DNA from 2 places in the Bradyrhizobium australafricanum genome. Region 1 is predicted to be linked to the other one. Evidence: riboswitches for the same ligand, from Rfam matches in the RefSeq annotation. Region 1 holds a riboswitch; the other holds the start of a gene.

Evidence for each region. Region 1 has a riboswitch for glycine ahead of gcvT (glycine cleavage system aminomethyltransferase GcvT). Riboswitches for the same ligand answer to the same signal wherever they lie in the genome.
Region 2: linked by a shared signal. The riboswitch ahead of J6525_RS35895 (D-amino acid dehydrogenase) and the one ahead of gcvT (glycine cleavage system aminomethyltransferase GcvT) in region 1 are both predicted to bind glycine.

The regions. Positions count from the first base shown of each region.
Region 1 is NZ_JAGKJL010000039.1:67,072-70,479, reverse strand. It holds gene gcvH (glycine cleavage system protein GcvH) at 60-425, opposite strand; gene gcvT (glycine cleavage system aminomethyltransferase GcvT) at 446-1,591, opposite strand; glycine riboswitch at 1,733-1,820, opposite strand; gene alaS (alanine--tRNA ligase) at 2,022-3,408, shown strand, end outside.
Region 2 is NZ_JAGKJL010000058.1:33,140-36,547, forward strand. It holds gene J6525_RS35885 (ABC transporter substrate-binding protein) at 1-242, opposite strand, end outside; gene J6525_RS35890 (M20/M25/M40 family metallo-hydrolase) at 508-1,638, shown strand; glycine riboswitch at 1,730-1,836, shown strand; glycine riboswitch at 1,840-1,954, shown strand; gene J6525_RS35895 (D-amino acid dehydrogenase) at 2,020-3,378, shown strand.

The DNA of each region.
Region 1 (3,408 bases):
GTCGCCCGGTCAAGCCGGGCGATGACAGTGGGGGTGTGGTCGCAATCTGCTTCATTCTCTCAGGCGGTGTGCGCGGCGTAGGCGGCCTCGTCCATCAGGCCGCCGAGCTCGCCCTTGTCGGCAATCTTCAGCTTGAAGAACCAGGCCTTGCCGCCGGCGTCCGAATTGACCAGCGCGGGCTCGGCGGCGAGCGCGTCGTTGACCTCGACCACCTCGCCGCTGATCGGTGCGTAGACGTCGGAGGCGGCCTTGACGGATTCGACCACGGCGGCGGCTTCGGCCTTCTTCAGGCTGCGACCGACCTTGGGCAGTTCGACGAACACGACGTCGCCGAGCTGCGACTGCGCATAGTCGGTGATCCCGATCGTGGCGACGTCACCCTCGATGCGGAGCCATTCGTGGTCGGACGTGTACAGCGTCGTCATGGGGATCGATCCTTTGGCGTTTAGCGTTTGTAGGTATTGGGGACGAAGGGCGTAGCGGCGACTTTCAGCGGCAGCCGCTGGCCGCGCACTTCGGCGAAAACGATGGTGCCGACGGCGGAAAGGGCGGTAGGCAGATAGCCCATCGCGACCGGCGCATTAAGGCTCGGGCCGAAGCCGCCCGAGGTCACCTTGCCGATCTGCTCGGTCGAGCTGGCATCGGCGAACAGTGCGGCGCCTTCGCGCACCGGTGCGCGGCCGTCGGGCTTCAGGCCGACCCGCCGGCGCGCGGCGCCATCGGTGAATTGCGCGAGAATCTTGTCGGCGCCGGGGAAGCCGCCGGCGCGGGCGCCGCCGCTGCGGCGAACCTTCTGCACCGACCATTCCAGCGCGCTTTCGACCGGCGTCGTCGTGGTGTCGATGTCATGGCCATAAAGGCACAGCCCGGCTTCGAGCCGCAGGCTGTCGCGCGCGCCGAGTCCGATCGGCAGCACGTCGGGATTGTCGAGCAGCGCGGTGACCAGGGCTTCCACCTTGTCTGCGGGCACGGAAATCTCAAAGCCGTCCTCGCCGGTATAGCCGGAGCGCGAGACGAAGCAGTCGACGTCGCCGACGCGGCGCGGACCGGCGTCCATGAATTTCATCGAGCTGACGTCTGCGCAAAATTTCGCCAGCGCCGATTCGGCTTTCGGGCCCTGCAGCGCGATCAGCGCGCGGTCGGCCAGCGAGACGATCTCGCAGGCGTCGGAGAGATTCGCACGCAGATGCGCCTCGTCCTCGGCCTTGCAGGCGGCGTTGACCACGAGGAACAGGTGATCGCCGAAATTCGCCACCATCAGGTCGTCGAGCAGGCCGCCGTCATTGTTGGTGAATTGGGCGTAGCGCTGCCGTCCCGGCGCGATGCCGACGATGTCTTGCGGCACCAGTTTTTCCAGCGCGCGCGCGGCATCCGCGACCTTGCCGGATTTGGCCTTCAGCACGAGCTGGCCCATGTGCGACACATCGAACAGGCCGGCTTCCTTGCGGGTGTGCAGGTGCTCCTTCAGCACGCCGGCCGCGTATTGCACCGGCATGTCGTAGCCGGCGAACGGCACCATCTTGGCGCCGCGCGCAAGGTGCAACGCGTGCAGCGGGGTCTGTTTCAGCGGGGAGGTTTCGCGCGCAAGCATCACAGGGCCCTCGCGGTTCCCGCCGGGGACCTATTTCCCCTTGAGAAACCTGCAGAAAGCCCCATCTGTCGCTGTGCCTGAGAGTATTATCCCGTCGGCGGACGCATCGGGGCGAACCCCAGCGTCTCTTTCCAGATGTCAGACGTCACGCGGTCCTTTTGCCTGAGAGTTTCCGGGGCGGTTGCTCCTTCGGCGCCGGCGGTAAGCCGGTCTCTCCCGACGTGACTAGGTATAGGTAGGTAGAAAACACGGCGCCACCAAGACTGTCAACGCAGCTGCAGCAACTATCCAATGGGCTTTGTGCTGCCGCGGCAAGCCCATGATCCGCCTGCACAGTTTCTGGACACCGCAGCTAGCAATGTCTAAAAGCGTTCGGCCGGAAAATGACGCCTTTTTGCGGCTGGCCGGCCCCTTTTCCGATTGGATGAACATGAGCAGCGTCAACGACATCAGGTCGACATTTCTGAACTTCTTCAAGGAGAACGGGCACGAGATCGTGGCCTCGTCGCCGCTGGTTCCGCGCAACGACCCGACCTTGATGTTCACCAATGCCGGCATGGTGCAGTTCAAGAACGTCTTCACCGGCGTCGAGAAGCGCGGCTATCAGCGTGCCACGACGTCGCAGAAGTGTGTGCGCGCCGGCGGCAAGCATAACGACCTCGACAATGTCGGCTACACCGCGCGCCATCTCACCTTCTTCGAGATGCTCGGCAACTTCTCGTTCGGCGATTACTTCAAGGAGCGCGCGGTCGAGCTCGCCTGGAATCTGATCACGAAGGATTTCGGGCTGAAGAAGGACAAGCTGCTGGTCACCGTCTACCACACCGACGACGAGGCGGCCGGCTACTGGAAGAAGATCGCGGGCTTCTCGGACGACCGCATCATCCGCATCCCGACCTCGGACAATTTCTGGGCGATGGGCGATACCGGTCCGTGCGGTCCGTGCTCCGAAATCTTCATCGACCGCGGCGAGCACATCTGGGGCGGACCTCCGGGCAGCCCGGAGGAGGATGGTGATCGCTTCCTCGAATTCTGGAACCTGGTGTTCATGCAGTACGAGCAGGTGACGAAGGAGGAGCGCGTAGCGCTGCCGCGTCCCTCGATCGACACCGGCATGGGGCTCGAGCGCATGGCCTGCATCCTGCAGGGCGTCGAGAGCGTGTTCGAGACCGATCTGTTCCGCAATCTGATCGATGCCGCCGCGTCTACCCTCGGGCACGGTCCGAACGAGCAGAACGTTGGGTCGTATCGGGTGATCGCGGACCATCTGCGCTCGTCGGCGTTCCTGATCACCGACGGCGTGCTGCCGTCGAACGAGGGCCGCGGTTATGTGCTGCGCCGGATCATGCGCCGCGCGATGCGCCATGCACAGCTCTTGGGCGCGAGCGAGCCGCTGATGCATCGCCTGGTCTGGGCGCTCGTCCGCGAGATGGGTCAGGCCTATCCGGATCTGGTCCGTGCGGAGAAGCTGATCGAGGAGACGCTGCGGCTGGAGGAGACGCGCTTCCGCAAGACGCTGGCGCGCGGCCTGTCGATCCTCGACGAGAAGAGCGCCGGCCTCAAGAAGGGCGACATGTTCGACGGCGACACCGCGTTCACGCTGTACGACACCTACGGCTTCCCGCTCGATCTGACGCAGGACGCGCTGAAGTCGCGCGGCATCAACGTCGACCAGGCGTCGTTCACCGACGCGATGGAGCGGCAGCGCGTGAAGGCGCGTGCCTCCTGGGCAGGTTCGGGCGAGGCGGCGAGCGAGGCGATCTGGTTCCCGCTGCGCGAGAAGCTCGGCGCGACCGAATTCCTCGGCTACGAAACCG
Region 2 (3,408 bases), on a different contig from region 1:
TTGAAATTGGAATCCGTCGCCAGCAGCGTGTCATAGATCATGTAGCCATGATCGCGGGTGATGTAGGCCGTGGTCATGATCGGATCGATGACGCGCAGATCCGAGTGCATCACCGCGGTGATGGTCTTGCCCGCGGCCATCGCCTGCGGTGCGAAAGACAATTCCTGCGGTGCGAACGACAGCGCGAGCGCCGTCAACGCAGCCGCTAGCGTGCGGCGCTTCCAACGCGAGATAGGGAACATGCAATCTCTCCTGACGTGTAACTGGTCAAAGCCGGCTTATTCGTTATGCATGCGGTTCGTTATTTAGGCGAACTAACATGCTGTATGGCTTGTGAAATCGAGACTTGCACCAAGCGCCAAGCGCGTCAATCGGTTTCAGGTCGCATCGGACGTACACAAACGAATGAGGCCGCGCGCCAGATTTTGGCTTTACAAAATCGTCGGCTGAGATTTTCGTAACGCGCGCGCGATGCCGGCGCCGTCAGAACAACAAGAGAGAACAACGATGAACCCCGCCAATCTCCCCTTTGATTCCGAAACGATGCTGCAGGGCCTGCGCAGCTGGGTGGAATGCGAAAGCCCGACCTGGGACGCCGCCGCGGTCGAACGCATGCTCGATCTCGCCGCCCGCGAGATGGCGATCATGGGTGCGACGATCGAGCGCATCGCCGGACGCCAGGGCTTCGCGGGCTGCGTCCGCGCCCGTTTTCCCCATCCGAAACAAGGCCAGCCCGGCATCCTGATCGCCGGCCATCTGGACACCGTTCACCCCGTCGGCACCATCGAGAAGCTGAAGTGGCGGCGCGAAGGCAACAAGTGCTTCGGGCCGGGCATCTTCGACATGAAGGGCGGCAACTATTTGTCGATCGAGGCGATCAGGCAATTGGCGCGCGCCTCCTTTACGACTCCGCTGCCGATCACCGTGCTGTTCACCCCCGACGAAGAGGTCGGCACGCCGTCGACGCGCGACATCATCGAGGCGGAAGCCGCGCGCAACAAATATGTGCTGGTGCCGGAGCCCGGCCGTCCGAACAACGGCGTCGTCACCGGCCGCTACGCGATCGCGCGCTTCAATCTGGAAGCCACCGGCAAGCCCAGCCACGCCGGCGCAACGCTGTCTTCCGGCCGCTCCGCGATCCGCGAGATGGCGCGGCAGATCATCGCCATCGACGGCATGACCACCGAGGACTGCACCTTCTCGGTCGGCATCGTGCATGGCGGCCAGTGGGTCAATTGCGTCGCGACGACCTGCACCGGCGAAGCGCTCAGCATGGCCAAGCGCCAGGCCGATCTCGACCGTGGCGTCGAGCGCATGCTGGCATTGTCGGGCACCACCAACGACGTGACCTTCAAGGTGACGCGCGGCGTTACGCGCCCGGTGTGGGAGCCGGATGCGGGCACCATGGCGCTGTATGAAAAGGCAAAAGGCCTTGCGGCAGCGATGGGTCTCGATCTGCCGCACGGCAGCGCCGGCGGCGGCTCGGACGGCAACTTCACCGGCGCGATGGGCATCCCCACGCTCGACGGCCTCGGCGTTCGCGGCGCCGATGCACATACGCTCAACGAGCACATCGAGGTCGACAGCCTCGCCGAGCGCGGCCGCCTGATGGCGGCACTGCTGGCGACGCTGGACTGACATCGATTGCACTGCACAACACGTTGGCACTGCCGGATCGAAATTTAGCCTTGTCCATTTTTGAGGCTTCGCCTACGGTCCGGCCGTCCAACGCGACGATGCGGGAGAGATCGAAGCGACAACAATCGTGTTGTTGCCTTCGGCGCCGACGGAGCAACCGCCCCGGAAACTCTCAGGCAAAAGGACTGTATCGTCAGGACGATCTGGAGAGAGACGAACATGGCCGCACATCGAGGGCCATGACGTCCACCGAAGGGGATAGTTCGCTTCAGGCCCCGGCCCGATGCGGATCAAGCTCTCAGGTACCGTGACAGATGGGGCGCCGATGCCGGTTTCACCGGTGGTTCGGCGACTCTAACCCACGGGAGCCTGACAACTATCATGCCACACATCGCGATCATCGGCGCCGGCATCACCGGCGTAACGACGGCCTATGCCCTGCTTGAACGCGGCTACAAGGTGACTGTCCTCGACAGGCATCGCTACGCCGCGATGGAAACCTCGTTCGCCAATGGCGGACAACTCTCCGCCAGCAATGCCGAGGTGTGGAACAGCGCCGCGACCATCCTCAAGGGGCTGCGCTGGATGCTGAGAAGCGACGCGCCGCTGCTGATGAACCCGAAGCCGAGCTGGCACAAATATTCCTGGATCGGCGAGTTCGTAGGCCACATCACGCGCTATCGCGGCAACACCATCGAGACCACGAAGCTCGCCATCGAAGCGCGCAAGCATCTGTTCTCGATCGCAGAGCGCGAGAACATCGCCTTCGATCTCGAACGCCGCGGCATCCTGCACGTCTATCACGACAGGGCCGGCTTCGAAGCCGGCCTCAAGGTCAACACGCTGCTGCAGCAAGGCGGGCTCGACCGCCGGCCGGTGACCCCGGACGAAATCCGCGTCATCGAACCCGCGCTGCAGACAACCTGCTATGGCGGCTTCTTCACGCCGTCGGACGCGACCGGCGATATCCACAAATTCACGCGTGGGCTTGCCGACGCCTGCATCCGCCGTGGCGCGAGCTTCGTCCATGAAGCCGACGTCGACACCATCGCACGCGGCGATGACGGCTTCCGCATCGGCTGGAACGAAGCTGCTTCACATGATGCTGCGGTCCCGACACGCCAGCAGCTGCAGGCGGACGGGATCGTGATTTGCGCCGGCGTGGCGAGCCGCCACTTCGCCAGCCTGCTCAACGATCGCGTCAATGTCTATCCGGTGAAGGGCTATTCGATCACGGTGCAGCTCGATGCGCCGCAAAGCCGGAATGCCGCCCCAACCGTCAGCCTGCTCGATGAAGCTGCGAAGATCGTCACCAGCCGGCTTGGCGCCGACCGCTTCCGCGTCGCCGGCACTGCCGAGTTCAACGGCTTCAACCGCGACATTCGCGCCGATCGCATTCAACCGCTGGTGGACTGGGTGCGGCATCATTTCCCGGAGATCGATACGTCGAAAGTCGTGCCATGGGCGGGCTTGCGCCCGATGATGCCGAACATGATGCCGGTGGTTCGCGCCGGACGGATTCCGGGCGTGTTCTACAACACGGGCCACGGTCATCTCGGCTGGACGCTGTCGGCGGCGACGGCGCAGATGGTGGCCCAGGCGATCGACGATTGGCGCGACCTCGATACGCCGCCGATGGCGCCGTCGTTCGGTGCCGGGCTCGACGTGCCTGCCAACGCGCGCAAAGCTGAAATCAATCCACCTTCCAGTGGACTGCTTCGAACTTCACCGGAGGAATAATCGCGGCCAACAGGACTGATTAGCTGCACC